2 regions of the Thermaerobacter litoralis genome follow, and region 2 is predicted to be linked to the other one. Evidence: riboswitches for the same ligand, from Rfam matches in the RefSeq annotation. Region 2 holds a riboswitch; the other holds the start of a gene.
The links. A riboswitch is a leader RNA that binds a small molecule or an ion and turns the genes downstream of it on or off. The one in region 2 is predicted to bind cobalamin.

Region 1 (8,404 bases), on a different contig from region 2:
CCACCCGCGCCACGGTGTCGCAGAGGATCAGCACCGTGGCCCCCGCCAGCACGGTGCCCGGCAGCAGCCGCCGGTGGTCCGCCCCGACCAGCATCCGGACCCCGTGGGGCACGATCAGCCCGACGAAACCGATGACCCCGCTGACGCTGACCGCCGTGGCCGCCAGCAGGGAACCCGCCACCACCAGGCGCCGCTTGACCGCCTCCACGTCGATGCCCAGGTGGTGGGCCGCCTCCTCCCCGAGCCACAAAGCGTTGAGGGCACGGACCTGGCCGGCCAGCAGGCCGATGCCGATCCCGGCAGCGATCGTCAGGGCGATCGCGTCCCGCCAGCCGGCGCCCGAGAGGCTCCCCAGCAGCCAGAAGACCAGGGGCCGCAGGCGCTCGCCGCTCAGGAACACCAGCAACGAGACCAGGGCTCCCAGCAGGGAGGCGACCGCCACGCCCGCCAGCAGCAGGGTGCCGACGGCCAGCCGGCCGCCGACCCGGGCCAGGCGGGCGACCATCAGGACCGCCGCCAGGGCGCCGGCGAAGGCGCAGGCGGGCACCAGGCCAAAGCCCAGGGCCCGCGCGGCGGCCACGGCCAGGGCCCCCAGGTTCGACCAGGGACCGCCACCGGCCCCCGGCAGTCCCGCCGCCGGGGCCGCCCCGGCCGCCGCCTGGGCGAAGGCCTGCAGCATCAGGTACGCCACCGCCGCGCCCAGGGCGCCACCGCTGGAGACCCCCAGCACGTAGGGATCGGCCATGGGATTGCGGAACAACGTCTGAAAGGCGCTGCCGGCGGCCGCCAGGGACGCGCCGACCAGGCCCGCCAGCAGCACCCGGGGCAAACGGATGTCCAGGAGGATCCGGGCCGGCGGCGACGGGTCCGTCCCGCCGGCCTCGCCGGTCCCTCCCGCCACCCCGCCCAGCAGGATCCGCAGCACCTGCCCCGGCGGAACCTCCACCGCCCCCAGCCCCGTGGCCAGGACCAGAACCAGCACCAGGGCCACGGCGAGCCACCCCAGCGCCAGGCCCCGGCGCCTGGCCGGGGCGGGCCGCCCGGCCCGGCCCGCCCGCCCCGTGGCGCCCGGTCCTACGGCCACCCCGGCGGCACCCGAGCCCGCCCTGGCGCCCGCACCGCCGTCCGGGCCCGGGCTCAGGGCGTCAGGTCCCGGCTCCACACCGGCCGCGCCGGCTTGGGCCGGTTCGTCCCCCGCCGGTCGGGGCCGCCGCGGCCCCTTCTCCTTCCTGGCCGCCGCCTTGTCGCGACCCACCGCAACCCCTCACTGGAACCGGTCGGGGTAGAACCAGCGGGCCAGCTGTTCGAGGCCCTCCACCAGCCGCGGCCCCGGCCGGCTGATCAAATCGTCGTCGATCATGTAGATCCGCCCTTCTTTGACGGCGGTGATGCCCTCCCAGCCGCTGCGGGTCCCGGCCTTGAGCTCGTCATAGGAGCTCTTCAGGGACGCCGGCACCACGATGACCTGGGGATCCTGGCGGACCACCTCTTCCAGGCTGATCTGCGGCCACGCCTGCCCCGTCCCCTCGGCCACGTTGACGCCCCCGGCCGCCACGATGACGTCGTGGATAAAGCCGCCGGGCCCGACGGTCATCAGGGGATCGTTCCAGACCTCGTAGAACACCCGCACCCGCTGGTCCTTTGGCACGTCGGCCACCCGCTGGCGCACCGCGTCGATGCGGGCCTTCATCTCGGCCACCACCTGCTGCGCACCCGCCTGGGCGTCGACCAGCTCGCCGATGCGCTGGATGCGCTCGAGCACGTCGTCCAGGGTGGCCGGCTGGATGACCGCCACGGGGATGCCCAGTTCCTCCAGCTTCTTGACCTGTTCCTCGGTGCCGCCGATGGTCAGGGCCAGGTCGGGTTCCAGGGCGACGATCTGCTCGTAGTTCGTGTCGGTGAGGCCGCCCAGCTTGGGCAGGTCCTGGACCTCCGCGGGGTAGTCGCTGAAGCTGTCGACCCCCACCACCCGGTCGCCGGCCCCGATGGCGAAGAGGATCTCGGTGTTGCTGGGCGCCAGGGAGACGATCCGCTCGGGCCGGGCCTCCAGGGTAACCTGGCGGCCGGCGTCGTCGGTAAAGGTGTATGGGTACTGGGTCTGGGGTGCCGCGGCCGACGCTCCCTCCCCGGACGAACCGGCCGGCGCGCCGCCCGCGCCCGGCTCCCCGGCCGGCGCCGGGCTGCCGCCCCCGCCGCAGCCGGCCACCACCAGGGCCACGATCAATAGGGCCGCCAGCAGGCCGAGGCCCCGCCGGAGACCCCGGCCGGGCCGGGTTCGACCCGCCCGGCGCTCAGACCACCATGCCATCATCGCCGATTCCCCTCTCCACGAAAGATGCCGACATGAGATGCAGACATGCGGAAAGTGAAAACCCCGGCCTTGGCGTCAGCAGGCCGGGGCTCAGGTCCCCCTCCAAGGGTGCACCCGGTACGTACCTCCTTTCGCCGAAGGCGTACGTACACGGTCCAGGCAGGTCTCCTGGCTCCCGGATCCTGGCCGCCGCCCGGCCTTCCCGCAGCCCGGACCCCGCAGGGCCGGCGGCCGCAGTGGCACGCGTGGGGCGACGACTCCCCGGTCACAGTGGCGGGACCGCGCCGGATTCGCACCGGACTTCCCTATTCTCCCCCGGGTGGGGGCACCTGGACCGTCACGCGGATTCGGTTGTCCGCAACCATTTTAGCAGGGGCTGGCAGGGCGAACAACGGCCTCGCCGGGCCCTCACCCTCACCCGCGGCCGCACCCTTCCGGCGGCCACGGGGATGGAACGGAACCCCAGGACCGGCTGCCGGCCGGGGCCGCGTCGCAGAGGACGATGGGGCCCGGCTGGCGGCGGGCCGGCGTCAACGGCGGGCCCGCAGGTACTGGCGGGGCCAGTCCACCTCCACGCCCAGCTCCCGCGCCGCCCGCAAGGGCCAGTACGGCTCCCGCAGCAGCTGGCGGGCCAGCAGGACCACGTCCGCCTGGCCCGTGCGGATCACGTGGTCGGCCTGGGCAGGCTCGGTGATCAGGCCGACGGCGCCGGTGGCCACGCCCACCCGGCGGCGCACCTCGGCGGCGAAAGCCGTCTGGTAGCCGGGACCCTGGGGGATGGGCTCCGGCGGCACGACGACCCCGCCCGAGCTGCAGTCGACCAGGTCGACCCCCCGCTCCCGCAGGGCCTGGGCCACCGCCACGGTGTCCTCCAGGGTGATGCCGCCCGGCGCCCAGTCCACCGCCGAGAGCCGCACCCACAGCGGCCGGTCCTCGGGCCAGGCGGACCGGACGGCCTCCACCACCTCCAGCAGCAGCCGCATGCGGCCCTTGAGGTCGCCGCCGTAGGCATCGGTGCGCCGGTTGCTCAGGGGCGAGAGGAACTGGTTCAGCAGGTAGCCGTGGGCGGCGTGGATCTCGATCAGGTCGAAGCCGGCCCGCTGGGCCCGCCGGGCCGCCGCGGCGAAGGCCTCGACGATGCGGGGGATCTCGCCGGCGCCCAGCTCCTGGGGGGTGGGCCACCCCTCGGCGAAGGGAATGGCCGACGGGGCCACCGCGGGCTCCGGGCCGGCGCCCTTGTTGGGCGACCAGGCCTTGCGGCCCGCGTGGGCCAGCTGGATGCCCACCGGCACCCCATGGTTGTGGCAGAACTGGACGATCCGCTCGAGGGGCGGGATCTGGTCGTCCCGGTAGAGTCCCAGGTCGGCGTCGCTGATCCGGCCCCGGCTCTCCACCGCCGTGGCCTCGACGATGATGAGTCCCACGCCACCCACGGCCCGCGAGCCGTAGTGGACGAAGTGCCAATCGTTGGCGCGGGCGTCGGTGCCGGCGCTGTACTGGCACATCGGGGACATGACGATGCGATTGCGCAGGGTCAGGCCGCGAAAGGTGATGGGGTCGAACAAACCCGGCATGGCGCTCACCTCGACGGCGCCATTATCCCCCTCCCCCTCCCCCGCCTCAAGCCCCGTGCCCGGCGCGGGCCGGTCTCCCCTGAGACCGACCCCGCCCGCAGAGCCCCCCGTAGGGCCCGTCTCCCATGAGACCGGCGTCTTGCACACAGCCCCCTGTGGAGGCCCGTCTCCCCTGATGCCGGGCCCTCCCCCCGGCACGGGCAGGGATTCCTGCCGCGGAACGCCAAACTAGGGTCTCGGAAGCGAGGTGTCGCCGTTGACCGACGAACGGGGACAAGCCCCGGAACCGCCGGAGCCGCCGGCACCACCGGCACCGCCGGGTCCTCCCCCGGCGGCCGATCGCCCGCCGTACCGGCCTGCGGGCGCCGGCGGGGCGGGCATCGACCGGCCGGTCCTAGACGCCGCCGTCTACCGGCGCCGCCAGGAAGCCTTGCGGTCGGCCCTGGCCGCAGAAGGCCTCGACGCCGTCCTGGCCGTGGGCCGGGCGTTCTACGAGCGGGGGGGCCCCGTGGCCTTCCTCTGCGGCCACCAGGCGCCGGCACCGACGGCCGCGGCCGTGCCCGGCTATGAGGGCTGGGGCCAGTCCCTGCTGGTGGTGCCCCGCCGGGGCCCCGTGGTGCTGATCGCCGATGCAGCCCGGCCGGAGACGGTGGTGGCCGACCAGGTGGAGATCACCCCGGCCCACTGGGGAGCCCTGGCGGGCTGGCTCCAGCGCCTCGGGCTGGCCACCGGCCGGATCGGCGTCGCCGGGTCGGACCTCTGGTCCTGGGCCGCCTTCCGCGCCGCCGCCCAGGCCCTGCCGGGGGTGGAGTGGGTCCCCGCCGACGCCCTGGCCAGCCGGCCCCGCCGGATCAAGGAACCGGAGGAACAGGCCCTGCTGGCCCGCGCCGCCCAGGTGGCCGACGTGGGCCTGGCCGCGGCCCTGGAGGTGCTCCGGCCCGGGCTGACCGAACAACAGCTGGGCGCCGCAGGGACCGCCGCCGCCCTGGCGGCGGGCGCCGACTTCGTCCGTTACTTCCGGGTCCACACCGGGGCCTGGTCCCTGCTCAGCTTCCGCTGGCCCCAGGCTACGGAGCGCCGGGTTCGTCCCGGGGAACCGGTCGCCTTCGACATCATCGGTGCCCGCAGCGCCTACCAGTTCGACGTGCTGCGCACGGCCCTGGTCCGGCCCGTGACGCCGGAACTCGAGCGGCTGGCGGCGGCCACGGAGGCGTGCCTGGAGGCCGTGCTGGCCCTCTGCCGGCCCGGTGCGGCGGTGGCCGACCTCCTGGCGGCCGCCGCCGGCGCCGCCGAACGCTACGGGTTCGCCGGCCGGCTGGCCCCCTTGCTGGGCCACGGCATCGGCCTGGAGACCGTGGAGGAGCCCCTGCTCATGCCCGGGGTCGACGACCGGCTGGAGGCCGGGATGGTCCTCTGCATCGAGCCGGCCCTGCGGGTACCCGGGCTCGGCGGCTACAGCATCGAGGAGATGATCGTCGTCGAGGAGGAGGGCCCCCGCCTCCTGACGCGGGCGCCCCGCCGGCCCACCACCGGCTAGGCCGGGCCTCCGGCCCTGGCGAAGGCACGGAGAAGGCGCGAGCAGGCAACCCCTTTACGCGAGCAGGCAACCCCTTTATATGAGCAGGCAGCCCCTCTCTCGAGAAAGGGTGACGAGCGTGGCGGCAACCATCCCCGCCGGCCTTCTGGCAGGCAAGCGCGCCCTGGTCTTCGGGGTCGCCAACAAGAACAGCATCGCCTGGGCCATCGCCCGGGCCCTGGACGCGGCGGGCGCCGAGCTGGCCATCGCCTATCAGAACGAGCGGCTCGGCGAGCGGGTGCTGAAGCTGGTTCCGGAGCTGCGGCAGGAACCGCTGCTGCTGGAATGCGACGTCAGCGACGACGGCCAGATCCAGCGGGCCTTCGCCACCGTGGCCGGCCGCTGGGACCGGCTGGACGTGCTGGTCCACAGCCTGGCCTATGCCCCCAAGGAGGCCCTGGAGAATCCCTTCGTGGAGACGACGCGGGACGACTTCCGGGTCGCCCTGGACATCAGCGCCTACTCCCTGGTCGCCCTGGCCCGCGCGGCGCGTCCCCTGATGACCGCCGGCGGCGCGATCCTGACGATGACCTACTACGGCGCCCAGAAGGCGGTGCCCAACTACAACGTGATGGGCGTGGCCAAGGCCGCCCTGGAGGCCTGCGTCCGCTACCTGGCGGCCGACCTGGGGCCCCAGGGCATCCGGGTCAACGCCATCTCCGCCGGCCCGATCAACACCCTGGCCGCCCGCGGCGTCCGCAACCTGACGGACTTCATCAAGACCCACGCCGAGCGCTCGGCGATGAAGACCAGCATCACCCAGGAGGACGTGGCCCACGCCGCCCTCTTCCTGGCCAGCGACCTGGCGGCCCGGATCACCGGGGAGGTCCTCTTCGTCGACGCGGGCTATAACATGATGGGCGTGTGAGCCGCCGGTGCCTGAACGGCAGGCGCAAGGGCGGGGGCGCCCCGAGGGGCGCCCCCTTTCCCTGATCCGGATGACGCACAATCGGGATGACGGCGCAGCCCGCCCCGCCGGTCCCGAGCCTACCGGCCGGCCTCGGCCAGCCCCGCCTCACCGCCCGGCGCCACCGGGGCTCCTTCCCGCCGGAGGAACCGGCCCAGCCGGCGCAGGGCGTCGTCCAGCAGGCTGTAGGCCACCGGCACCAGCACCAGGGTGACCAGGGTGGACATCAACAGCCCGTAGATCACCACCACCGCCAGGGGCCGCAGCAGCTCCGAGGACGCCCCCGTCAGGTAGGCGAAGGGCACGAGCCCCAGGTTGGTGGTCAGCATCGTCATGAGGATCGGCCGGAGCCGCACGGGACCGGCCTGCAACAGGGCCTCGTCCCGCGCCAGCCCCCGCCGGCGCAGCACGTTGGTGTAGTCGACGAGGACGATGGCGTTGTTCATCACCACGCCGATCAGCATCAGGAAGCCCAACAGGGCCGTCACCCCGATGGGGACCCGGTGCAGGGCGAGCCCGGCCACCGCCCCCACCACCGTCGGCGGCAGGCAGAACAGGATGACCAGGGGGTGGAAGAAGGATTCGAACTGGGCCGCCATGATCAGGTAGACCAGCAGGATGGCCAGGACGATGGACAGCCCCAGGGAGCGGAAGGTCTCGTTCATCCGCTCCGCCTCGCCGGCCACCTCCCACGTCATGCCGGCCGGCCAGTCCATGCCGCCCAGCACCCGGCGCAGCTCGGCCGAGACCTCCCCCAGGGGACGGCTGCCGTCCAGGTGCACCGCCACGATCACCTGCCGCCGGCCGTCCTGCCGGGTGATGGCCAGCGGCGCCCGTTCCACCGCCACCTGGGCCACGTCGCCCAGGCGGACGATCCGGCCCGCGGCCGAGCGCAGCGGCAGGTCCTCCAGGACCCCGTACTGGGGCCTCGCGCCCTCCGGCAGCATCATCCGCACGTCCCACTGGTCGCTGCCCGTGCGCACCCGCGCCACCGTCATCCCGTCCAGGGCGGCCCGCAGGGCGACCTCCACCTCCTGGACCGACAGGCCCGCCCGGGCCAGGGCGTCCCGGTCGGGGCGGACGACCACCTCGGGCCGGGTTTCCCGCAGGCTGTTGTCCGCGGCCGCCACGCCCGGCAGCTGCCGGGCCCGTTCCACCACCCGGTCCGCCATGCGGGCCAGAAGCTCCGGATCGTCCCCGGCCACCTGGACCTCCAGCTGGCTCAGACCGCCGGCCATCACCGACGACGCCACCGTCGCCTGGATCTCGGCGCCGGGGATGGTGGCCAGCCGGGGCTCCAGCCAGCGCAGGACCTCGAACACCGACCGGTCCCGTTCCCCGACGGGAACCAGGACGGCCGTCACCGTCGCCTCGTTGGTCGCCGCGGCGGCCGTGCTGAACCCGCCGCCGGCGGCCCCGACGGTGGTCACCACCCGATCGGCCTCGGGGATGTCCATCAGGAGCGCCTCGACCCGGCGCGCCACCGCCGCCGTCTCTTCCAGCCGGGTCCCCGGCGGCATCCGCACCGTCACCTGGATCTGGCCGCTGTCCGCCTGGGGCAGGAACTCGGACCCCAGCCACGGGGTGGCCGCCAGGCTGGCCACGAAAGCCGCCAGCGCCACCGCCATCACCAGGCCGCGCCGGCGCAGGCTGGCGGCCAGCAGCCGGCGATAGAGGCGCTCCAGCCCCTCGACGGCCCGGTGGAAGCCCTGAAGGAGCCGGGACGGCTCGTAGTGGGCGCCCAGCACCCGGCCCGCCAGCATGGGGACAAAGGTGACGGACCCGAACAGGGCGGCGGCGTGGGAGAAGATCACCGCCAGCGCCAGGGGCGTGAAGAGCTCCGCCGCCAGCCCGCCCGTCAACATCATGGGGAAGAACACGGCCCCCTGGGCGATGGCCGAGGCCGTCACCGCCGCCGCCACCTCGGCCGTGCCCTGCTCGGCCCCCTCCAGGGGCGGCGTGCCCCGCATCCGGTAGCGGTGGATGCTCTCGATGACGACGATGGCGAAGTCGACCAGCGAGCCGATGCCAATGAG
Region 2 (11,087 bases):
ACATCGCGCGCATCGATCTCCATCCGGATTCCATCGACGTCACCATCGTGCCGCAGGATGGGACGTTCCACGACGTCGAGATCGACTTGAACCGGTACAAGAACGGCCAGCGCGTTCCTGTCCGCTTCATCGTCACCGGCCCGTACCAGGAATTCCTGGTCGAAAAGGTGCCGGCACGGGAGTAGGCCACGCGCCGGCACCTGGGCCAAAGGTCTGAAACCGCTACCTCACGCCCCGGCAGCTCATCCCTCACCGGTTCCGGTCCGCCGCCACCTCGTAGTGGATGTTGCGCGCCTCGAAGAAGTTGACGATCTCCGGCACGTCCACCTCGGTGGCCATCCACTGGGCCGGGTTGGGCGTGCCGAAGTGGGGCCCCAGGCCGAGTTCGTCCAGGCGCCGGTCGGTGACGTATTCGATGTAGGCGTTGAGATAGTCGGCGCTGACGCCCAGGATGGGCCGCGGCAGCAGAGCGCGGTTGTAATCCCGCTCCAGCTCAACCGCCCGCAGGATCAGCCCCTTGACTTCCCGGGCGAACGCGGGCGTCATCAGCTCGGGGTGCTCTTCCAAGAGCGCGGTGATCAGGTGGATCCCGAAGGACAGGTGCAGGCTCTCGTCCTTGAGCACCCAATCGACCAGGGTCGCCAGGCCCTTGAGCAGGTTGCGACGCCGGAAGGTGTAGGCGAACAGGAACCCCCCGTAGAAGAACACGCCCTCCAGGACGATGTAGTAGCCGATGAGGTTGCGCAGAAACGCCTGCCGCCCCTCCAGGGTCGAGACGTCGGGCCGGACCAGCAGCTGGCGGGTCAGCTCCTGCTGGAACGCCTCCTTGGCGCGGATGGCCGGCACGTCGCGGTGGGCGGCGAAGACCCGCTCCCGGTCGACGGGCAGGGTCTTGAGCACGTACTCGAAGGCCATGGTGTGGTTGGCCTCTTCCCAGATCTGCCGGGCCAGGTACAGCCGGACCTCCGGCGGCGTCAGCAGCGGGTAGATGGACATCACCAGGTTGTGAGTGACCAGGGACTCCATGGGATTGAAAAACCCCAGCAGCAGCTCCACGGCCCGCCGCTCGTCGTCCGTCAGGCGCAGCTCCCAGTCGCGGACGTCGTCGGCCAGGGGGATCTCCTCGGGGAACCAGGTGTTGCGCTTGCCCTGCTGGGCGTGGGCGTAGGCCCAGGGATACCGCAGCGGGAAGAGCTGGATGGGCTCCAGGGGGTCGCCGCCCAGCAGGCGGTCGCCCGGCTGGCGCGTGGTGGATGCCATGGGGATCTCCTCCTTTGGAACGGATAATGGAACGGATGTGGGACCCGGCACCGGGTGTTCGGGGTCGGGGCGGGCCGGACCGGCACGGCCCGCTCTCGTCCCTAACCGGATTCCCGGTCCCTGGCCGGGTCACTGGCACGCCTCACAGATCAGGTCCGGGTCGTCGGGACGAACCCGGCAGACCGCGGCGGCCTCCAGGGCACCGGGCGCGGAGGTCCCAGGTCGAGCCTGGGCGCCGGGTCCTGCCGTCACCGCCGCCTTCGCCGGCGCGGCCACGGTCGCCGCCACGGTTCCGTCGTCCAGGTTCCACCGCAGCTTGCGGCGCGCCTTGTTCACCCGCACCGTCGACGGCTCGGCGTACATCCGCGGCGCCATGAACAGGTAGTAGGTCGACTTCAGCCCCCGCCGCCACGCCTCGACGTACACTCGCTCCATGGCCCCCAGGTCGCGATCGGCCAGGAACAGGTTGCGGCTGATGCCCATGTCGACCCACTTCTGGGCCCGGGCGGCCACCTCCAGGTACGCCTCGGGCGGCACCTGGTAGGCGGTGGGGTAGCGGTGCCGGACGTCGGCGGGCAGCTCGGCGATGGGCTGGAGGTCGCCGCGTTCCTCCACGATGCGGTCGCGGACGGCCTCCCAGAGGCCCCGCCGCTCCAGCTCCTCCACCAGGACCCGGTTGATCTCGAGGAACTTGCCCGACAGGGTCTGCCGGGAGAAGACGTTGGCGTAGGGCGGATCCAGGCTCGGCGTGGTCCCCGCGATCAGGCTGATGGTCGCGGTCGGGGCGATGGCCATTACCGTGCCGTTGCGCATGCCTCTGCGAACCTGGGCCCGTACCGACTCCCAATCGAGGCGGGCGGTGCGGTCGACCGTCACGGGCTCCCCCCGCTCCGCCTCCAGGTCCGCCAGGGTGTCGACGGGGACGCGGCCTTGCGCCCACCCGCTCTCGGCGAAGGCGGGGAAAGGGCCGCGTTCGTCCGCCAGCCGGCAGGAGGCCAGGATGGCATGGTAGCTGATGAACTCCAGCACCCGGTCGGCCAGCTCGGCCGCCTCGGGGTCGGCGTAGCCCCAGCCCAGCCGGTTGACCGCCTCGGCGAAGCCCATCACCCCCAGCCCCACCGGCCGGTGGCGCAGGTTGGAGCGGCGCGCCTTCTCGATGGGGTAGAGGTTGAGGTCGATGACGTTGTCCAGGCCCCGCATGGCCACGGCCACCGTCTCGGCCAGGGCGTCCCAGTCGATGCCCCGCGGCCCCAGGTGGCGGGCCAGGTTGACGCTGGCCAGGTTGCAGACGGCCACCTCCTCGGCGGTGGTGGGCAGGAAGACCTCGGTGCACAGGTTGCTCGAGTGGATCACCCCCGGCAGCAGCGAGCGCAGGTTGCCGGCGTCCTTGAACACCAGCCAGGGGTGGGAGGTCTCCTGCAGGGTGGCCAGGATCTCCCGGAAGAGCTGCCGAGCGTCGACCCGCTTCCACGCCCGGGCCGGCAGCGCCCCGGCCTCGGCCTGGCGGATGCGCTCGGCGTAGGCGGCGGCGAAGGCTCGCCCCACCTTCTCCGGCAGCTCCGGCACGTAGGCCGGGTCGAACAGGTACCACGGCTCGCCGGCCTCCACGCGGCGCAGGAACTCGTCGGGGATCCAGAGGGCGGTGTTGACGCTGTGGGCCCGCAGGTACGGGTCGCCGCTGTTGCGCTTGAGGTCGAGGAAGGCCTCGATCTCCAGGTGCCAGGGCTCGAGGTACACCGCCAGCGTCCCCCGCCGGCGGCCGCCCTGGTTCACCGCCTTGATCAGGGCGTCGTAGAAGTGGATGAACGGGATGACGCCCGACGACTCGCCGTTGATCCCCCGCACCGGCGACCCGGCCGCCCGCAGCCGCGTCACCGAGGCCCCGATGCCGCCGGCGTATTTGGCCAGCCGGCCGAAGTCGCCCGCTGCCTCCAGGATGTGATCCATGGAGTCGTGGACGTCGGCCAGGTAGCAGGACGAGAGCTGGTGGTGGGGCGTGCCGGCGTTGAACAGGGTCGGCGTGCTGGGCAGGTAGCGGAAGGTGGACATGGCGTGGTAGAACCGGCGGGCCCAGGCCTCCCGGCGGCCGGGTTCTTCCGCCAGAGCCAGCCCCATGGCCACCCGCATGAAGAGGAACTGGGGCGTCTCCAGCCACTGCCGGCTCTCGGGCTCCCGCACCAGGTAGCGGTCCATCAGGGTCACCAGGCCGATGAAGGGCAAGATCTCGTCCCGCTCGGGGTGAAGGGCAGCGGCCAGCGCGTCGAGGTCGAAGGCCAGCAGCCGCTCGTCCAGCGCGCCGCAGGCCACGCCGCGGCGGACGTAAGCCGGGAAGGCGGCCCGGTAGGCCGCGGGGGACGGCGCCGGATCATCGAGGACGAACCGGTACAGCCGGCGCAGCCGCGCCCGCACGGCGACCCGCTCCATCCGAGGCTCGCGGTGCAGGTGCTGGGTGGCAGCCTGGACCAGGAGTTCTTCGACGGCCTCCCCCGGATCGCTGGTGGGCGCCGGATCGGCGGCGCCGGTGGGGTCGGTGGAGCCGGCTGGGCCGGTGGGGCCAGCGGCCAGCCAGCGCAGGTCTTGCTGGAGAAGCGCCTGAAGACGGCTGGCTGCAGGGATACCGGCAGTAAGCCGGTCCAAGACGGCCTGCAAGGGGGTCCCTCCTCCCTTCCGGCGGTTCCGCCCCCGGGGGCGCTGCCCCCTGGGTGCCGGTGCCCGGCCCGGTGGACCGGGCAAACGGTAGAGGGAGGAGGGGGCAGGGAATGGGCATTCAACGCCGGTCGCCGTCGTCCGGTCCTCTGATATGCAAAGCCGGCCCAGGCGGGGGCCGGTCGACGGCAAGGCGATGCCCGTCCTCGGCCCGCCCTCACCCCTCCGCGGGGGCGGAACGGAGGCACGGCGTGGGTACTCGGGCTTCCGGTCACGCCGGCCGGGAGCGGGTCCACCCGGGGCCCCGAAACCACCGTGGTAGGCGGGACAGGGGGAGGGAAGGACTGGCTCGTCCAGGGCCAGGCGCGGCCGGTTACCGTTGCGGGACAGCGCCGGATTTGCACCGGTCTTCCCCCAGCGGGCGGTCAGCCGACCGCCTCGCCCTGCCCTGTCGGGCAGGCACCGCGCCTGCGGCGGCGCGTCCGGTGGATGCCGGGAGTTTCGCCGCCGCACGCCAGATATGGAATCTTGTCCGCAAGGATGGTACTACATGTTGTGTCTCTAACCAAGGACGCCGGCGGTTTGTTTCCGGGGATGACGGCCGGTGGCCGTCAATTACCGGCTTCTGGCGCCGGTGGGCACCCGGGTTCTCCCGGAAACGGCACGGGGGCCACCGCCGCTCCCGGTGACCCTTCGTTGCCGGACGGTCCTCTAAGAACGTGCCGGCTGCGGGTGTCGTTGGGGATTCAGCGCCGCGATGAGGTCGTCGAGCGAACGGACCACGACCCAGTCCTGGGGGGTATGCCGCTGAAACAAGCCGTAGCGGTCCAGCAGGACGGCGTGGACACCCAGGTTGCGAGCGGGAAGGACGTCGTTGAGGAGATTGTCACCGACAGCCAGCATAGCGTCCCGCGGAACCCCGGTCGCCTGCTCAAGCCACGGGATGATCCGCCGCCACCCTTCAGGTTTACACGCATCGGCGAAGCACTGGCTGAAGGCGCCTTCCAGGCCCAGGGCCTCCACCATCGCCTGCGCATGGCCCGTGCTGGCGTTCGTCACAAGAACTCGGAGCGGTCCGTCCTTGGTGCGGAAGAACGTCTCGGCCCGGTACGATTCCGGCGGCGGTACCGACACCCACGAGCGCACTTCGGCCATGGCCTCCAGGCATTCGTCGGTTGAAACCCCGTACCGTAACGCCGCGGCCGTGACCAGCATCCAGGTGTCACCGAGGGCCAGGTACCGTCCCGTCGCCCCCACGTGACCGCCCGCCTCGCCGACCCGTTTCCACGGCCGAGGTGAAGCGTCGTCCCATGCGGATGCCACGCCGGGTTCCAGCTGAGGGTGGCCGAGGAGCACGCCCTCGACCCGGTCATAGATTCGTCCCAGCCGGAACCGGCGGTTTGGGTCTGTGAAAGGAAGCGCGTCATACAAGAATGCCCCGCGCAGGGAGCTGGGCAGGTGGGCCGCAAGGACCCGGGCGTACGCGGTGCTGTACAAGAGGTCATCATACAAGGTGCCATCGAGGTCGAAGATCACCATGCGGATCGCCCCGGCATCCGGCAGGGGAGGGTTCGTCCGGGTGACCACGCCTACCGGCCTGCCGGGGAGACTGCCGCCCCAGAGCCCGGCCGTGAACCCATCGTAGAGCGCCGGCACGCGGCTCACCTCCTCGAGGTTGTCAGCCAGCGCGGTTCACCTCCACCGGAGGGATCACGCCCCGCCCCCACCGTACCGCGCCCCGGTCGCCGGGCAGTTAAGGGCTTGTCAAGGATTGTGCAAGTTTTCCCGCTTCCGTCGCCACCGTACGTTAACGTGGCGGCGAAATCCCGTTAACCGTTTTTTTGGGGGCCTGGCAAAGAACCAGGGTCGCTGTTGCCCACCATTCGTAAGAAAGACGACGGGGCCGGCCGCCGCAACCGGCCGCCGGCCCGCACCAACGATTGCTCCGACGGGTTCCACCGTGCCCGTACCAATGTGCCTCAGGCGGCGTCCACCCCGGGCGTCACTGCGCCCCCACCAGGCCGATCCGGCCTTCGATGACGGCGTTGAAGGGCTGGGGCAGCTGCTGGACGTAGTCCACCAGGGCATCGATGTCCACCGGCCCCACCACCCGGTCCTGCCCCTCGGTGAAGACCGTGAAGTTGTCGCCGCCGGCGGCGATGAAGCTGTTGGCCGTGACGGTGTAACGGGCATCCAGGTCGAGGGGCCGGCCGTTGATGAAGACGTCGGCGGGATCGACCCGGTCACCGGGCGGCCGGGATGGATCCCAGCGGTAGGTGAGGCCGGAGACCTGCAGGATGCGCGGCCGGGATTGGTTCAGCCATTGCTGCTCCAAGAGGCGCTCGATCTGGGCCCCGGTCAGGGTCATCTTCACCAGGTCGTTGTTAAACGGCTGGATCTCGTAGAGCTCGCCCCAGGTGACCTCGCCGGCCGCCAGGTCGGCCCGGATGCCACCGGGATTCATGAAGGCCACGTCGGTTCCCATCGCCCAGCGCTGGGCGTCGGCGATCAGGTTGCCCAGCTCGGACTCGCCGGCCGGTGTCTGCTGCCGGGTGATGTCGTCGGCGGCCACGCCCACCACCCGGTTGATGATCGGCTCGACCTGCTCCTCGGCCCGGGCGACGATGCGGGCGATGCGGGGATCGGGCTCGTTGCCCGGTGCCACGTCGGCCCAGGTGTCGACGATGGCAGCCTCCTTGGCGATCACGTCCCCCGTGGCCCGGTCCAGCACCAGGTCGACGTCGGCGAAGGCGGTCCCGGAGGAATAGGCCTGGGTCACCAGCTTGCCGTCGATGGTGCCCCAATACCCGCGGTGGGTGTGGGCGGAAAGGACCACGTCGACCTCGTCGTCCAGGGCCGTGACGATGGGGACCACGTCACCGCTGATCGGTCCCCCGCGGCGATCGCCGTCGCCGCCCTGATGGAGCAGGACGATGATGGTCTCGATCCCCCGAGCCTTGAGCTCTGCCACGTAACGGTTGATGGCTTCGGCCTCGTCGAGGAAGCGGACGCCCGCCACCCCGGTGGGCGTGACGATGGTCGGCGTCTCCTTCAAGGTGGCGCCGATGAAGGCCACCGGGATCCCCCGCACCCGCACGATCCCGTAGGGCGGGAACAGCGGCTCGCCGGTCTCGGCGTCCACCACGTTGGCTGTCAGGTACTGGAAGCCCGCGCCGGGGAAGCAGCCGGTCTCAGGGTGGCAGCCCCCCTCCTGCAGCCGCTTGAGCTCGGCGACCCCCTCGTCGAACTCGTGGTTGCCCACGGCGCTGAAGAGGAGGTGCATGCGGCTCAAGGCTTCGATGGTGGGTTCATCCTGAAGCAGGGCGGAGACCGGCGGACTTGCCCCAACCAGGTCGCCCACCCCGACCCGCAGGGTGGCGATGCCCTGTTTCTGCGCCTCCTTCTCCCACCGGTCCCAGTAGGCGGCCAGCACGGCGGCACCGCCGATGGGCCGGCCGTTCAGGGTGCGGGACTGCAGGGCGCCGTGGAAGTCGTTGACGGCGAGGATCTGCAGGCGCACCGCCTCGTCGCTACGGCTGACATCGGCCGCCGCGCTCCATCCGTCAGGGCTACCGGCCGCCACGTTCACGACCGGCAGGAGGACAGCTACGACCAGGATCCCTGCCAGGGCAATCCTGGCCAAGATCCAGCCCGACCGTACTACCACCTTGGGGTAGAACACCATGGAGAAGCCCTCCTTCCGGCTCGCGCCGGGCGAATCAGCGGGTCGGTACGGACGCGCCAGCGGACGCAGACCCGTCCACGAGAAGGGTTCAGACGACCCTTAAGAAGGTACGAGCCGGTGCCAAGTTTTCGGCAACAAGGCCGGGAACAGCGTGTCCAAAGAACGGATGATCACCCAATCCCGGGCAAAATGCTGCGGGTAGAGGCCATACCGGTCTACCAGGACGGCCTGCACACCCAGTTCTCGCACAGGCAGCACGTCGTTGAGCAGGTTGTCGCCCACGGCCAGCATCTGCTGGCGGGGAATTCCAGTGACCTGCTCCAGCAGTGGGATGATCCGTCGCCACCCCTCCGGCTTTCCTGCCTCGGTGAAGCAGTGGCTGAAGGCCCCATCAAGCCCAAGGAATTTCAGGATCGTCTCGGCATGGCCCGTAGCAGCGTTGGTCACCAGAACACGGAGGGGCTCACCGGGAGCGGTAAAGAAGGGCTCTTCCCGGTAGGACTCGGGGGGCGGCACCGTAACCCACGAACGAACTTCGACCATCGCCTCGAGGCATTCGTCGGGGGAGAGCCCAAACCGCAGCGCCGTGGCCGTCACCAGCATCCACACGTCCCCGAGGCCCAGGTAGCGCCCCGGTGCTCCGATGTAGCCGCCGGTATTGGTGACCCGCCGCCACGGTGCAGGAGAACCTCCCTCCCAACGTACCGCCACGCCGGGTTCCAGCTGAGGGTGGCCATGCAGGACGTCCTCGATGCGATCGTAGATTCTCCCCATTCGCAGCCGGCGGTTCACGTCGGAGAACGGAAACGTCTCGCGCAGGAACGCGCCGCGAAGGTCCCCCGGCAGATGGGCCGCAAGGACCCGGGCATAAGCAGTGCTGTAGAGGAGGTCGTCGTACAGGGTACCGTCGAGGTCAAAGATCACCATCCGTACTGCACCGGGTTTCGCCTGGAACGGCAGGTCCGTTCACCTCCTTCCGCTGCGACCATATCCCGTCCCCACCTTACCGCGGCCTGCCGCCGCACCCGTTAAGGGCCCATCAAGGATTGCGTAAACTTCGGCAACAAAGCCATTACCGTTCCTGCAGATGGCGACCACAGTCCGGCCGGCGGCCGGGACCCACTCGAAACAGAAAAATGCCGGTACCGGACGAGGTCGCGGCCCCACCGGTACCGGCAGCTGGTAGCACTTGCGTGGGATCCGTTGCGCACGGCCTCATCGCCGCTTGACCACAACGGCTGGCCACTACAACTGCTGCGAAAATTGTTCGAAATACGCCAGCGACTCCGGATTGCTCATCGAATCCGGGTTCACCGCCTTCTCCCGCGGCGCGCCCATGAGGATCTTCTTGATGGGCACCTCGAGCTTCTTTCCGTTCAGCGTCCGCGGCACCTCGGGGACGGCCACGATGTCATCGGGCACGTGACGGGGCGAGAGGCTCTCCCGAATGCGCTGCTTGATGCGATTCCGCAGGGCATCATCCAGTTCCACCCCTTCCCGCAGCACGACGAACAGGGGCATGTAGGGCCCGCGGCCGGGCAGTTCCAGGTCGATCACCAGGCTGTCGAGGATCTCGGGGATGTCCTCCACCACCCGGTAGATCTCGCTGGTTCCCATGCGGACACCCTGGCGGTTGATGGTGGAGTCGGAACGGCCGTAGATGACGACGGTACCGCGGCGGGTGATCTTCACCCAGTCGCCATGGCGCCAGGTGCCGGGGAACATCTCGAAGTAGCTCTCCCGGTACCGCTTCCCCTCCGGATCGTTCCAGAAGAAGAGCGGCATGGAGGGCATGGGCTGGGTGATCACCAGCTCCCCGACCTGGTCCACCACGGGCCGGCCCTCCTCATCGAAGGCCTGCACATCCGCGCCCAGACAGCGGCACTGGATCTCGCCGGCATGCACCGGCAGCAGCGGGCAGCCGCCCACGAAGGCGGTGCAGAGGTCGGTGCCGCCGCTGACCGAGGCCACCCAGAGGTCCTTCTTGACGTGCTCGTAAAGCCACTGGAACCCTTCGGGAGAGAGGGGTGAGCCGGTGGAACCCACGCTCCGCAGGGCGCTCAGATCCAGCTCCCGGCCCGGTTCGATCCCGGCCTTCATGCAGGCGGTGACGTAGGCGGCGCTGGTGCCGAACAGTTTCATCCCCGTGGCCTCGGCAAAGCGCCAGAGGGCATACATGTCGGGATAGCCCGGGCTGCCGTCGTAGAGCAAAACCGTCGCCCCCACCAGCAGGCCGCTGACGAGGTAGTTCCACATCATCCAGCCCGTGGTGGTGAACCAGAAGAACCGGTCCCCCGGCCCCAGGTCGCTGTGCAGGGCCAGCATCTTGAGGTGCTCCAAGAGGATCCCGCCGTGGCCCTGGACGATGGGCTTGGGCAGGCCGGTGGTGCCCGAGCTGTAGAGGATCCACAACGGCTGGTCGAAGGGTACCTGCTCGAAGGTCAGGGGCCCGCCCTGGCGGAGCAGGTCGGACCAGGGCAGGGTTCGTCCGGGGAAGAACCCGGCCCCGCCGCCATCCCCGGCGGGGCCGCTACCCTGTCCCGCCGGGACCGGGCCGGCGACGGCCGCCATCCCACCGGCGACCGCCCGGCCGGCCCCCTCACCCAGGTACGGCACCAGCACCGTCGCCTCCAGGGACGGCAGCTGCCGCTGGAGTTCCGCTACCACCGGCCGCCGGTCGTAATCCCGGCCGTTGTAGCGGTACCCGTCAACGGCAAAGAGGATCTTCGGCTCGATCTGGCGGAAGCGGTCGGCCACGCTGGGCGCACCGAAATCGGGCGAGCAGCTGGACCAGATGGCCCCCAGGCTGGCGGTGGCCAGGAAGGCGATCAGGGCTTCGGGGATGTTGGGCAGGTAAGCCACCACCCGGTCGCCCGGCCCCACTCCCAGCTCCCGCAGTCCGCTGGCCACCGCCGCCACCTGCTGGATCAGGTCCGACCACGTCAACATGCTCAGAGGGCGCAGTTCGGACTGGTAGATCACCGCCGGGTCCTGGGGATCCACCACCGGCCGGGCGGGCGCGCTCCCGTCTTCGCCTGGCGTTCCCTGTCCGCCTGCCCTGGCGGTCGCGGCCCGCAAGGCATGCTGGGCGTAGTTGAGGCGCGCGCCCACAAACCACTGGGCGCCCGGCATCTCCCGCCGGCCCAGCACGCTGGCGTAGGGGGCCGACGCCTGGATGCCGAAGTAGTCCCAGAGGCTGCTCCAGAATCCTTCCAAATCCCGCACGGACCACTGCCACAGGGCTTCGTAGGTCGGAAAGGCCAGTCCCCGCTGCCGGGCCAGCCAGTCCATGTAATGGCGCATGCGGGAACGCTGCTGCAGTTCCTCGGAAGGCGACCAGAGCAGGGTGCCCTCGCTGACCGCCGCCATGACCCAACCCCCCATTGCCGGGCGGGCGACCCGCCCCCTGCATTCCTCGCCGGTTTGCCGGGACCGGTTCGCCGGGCGATGCACGCTGCCCGGCAAGCCGGGTCCGGTTGGACAAAGGAGATGATAA

Region 1: another riboswitch for cobalamin. It lies ahead of ACYQ02_RS05350 (ABC transporter substrate-binding protein); the one in region 2 lies ahead of ACYQ02_RS08545 (ribonucleoside-diphosphate reductase subunit alpha).

Annotation. Positions count from the first base shown of each region.
Region 1 covers NZ_BAAIES010000007.1:23-8,426, reverse strand. The annotation lists gene ACYQ02_RS05355 (FecCD family ABC transporter permease) at 1-1,255, opposite strand, end outside; gene ACYQ02_RS05350 (ABC transporter substrate-binding protein) at 1,265-2,308, opposite strand; cobalamin riboswitch at 2,453-2,659, opposite strand; gene namA (NADPH dehydrogenase NamA) at 2,842-3,885, opposite strand; gene ACYQ02_RS05340 (M24 family metallopeptidase) at 4,142-5,422, shown strand; gene ACYQ02_RS05335 (enoyl-ACP reductase FabI) at 5,541-6,329, shown strand; partial or broken gene ACYQ02_RS05330 (efflux RND transporter permease subunit) at 6,449-8,404, opposite strand, start outside.
Region 2 covers NZ_BAAIES010000009.1:336,428-347,514, forward strand. The annotation lists gene ACYQ02_RS08535 (hypothetical protein) at 1-185, shown strand, start outside; gene ACYQ02_RS08540 (ribonucleotide-diphosphate reductase subunit beta) at 250-1,260, opposite strand; gene ACYQ02_RS08545 (ribonucleoside-diphosphate reductase subunit alpha) at 1,390-3,909, opposite strand; cobalamin riboswitch at 4,226-4,362, opposite strand; gene ACYQ02_RS08550 (HAD family hydrolase) at 4,618-5,562, opposite strand; gene ACYQ02_RS08555 (bifunctional metallophosphatase/5'-nucleotidase) at 5,909-7,591, opposite strand; gene ACYQ02_RS08560 (HAD family hydrolase) at 7,691-8,518, opposite strand; gene ACYQ02_RS08565 (acetoacetate--CoA ligase) at 8,837-10,960, opposite strand.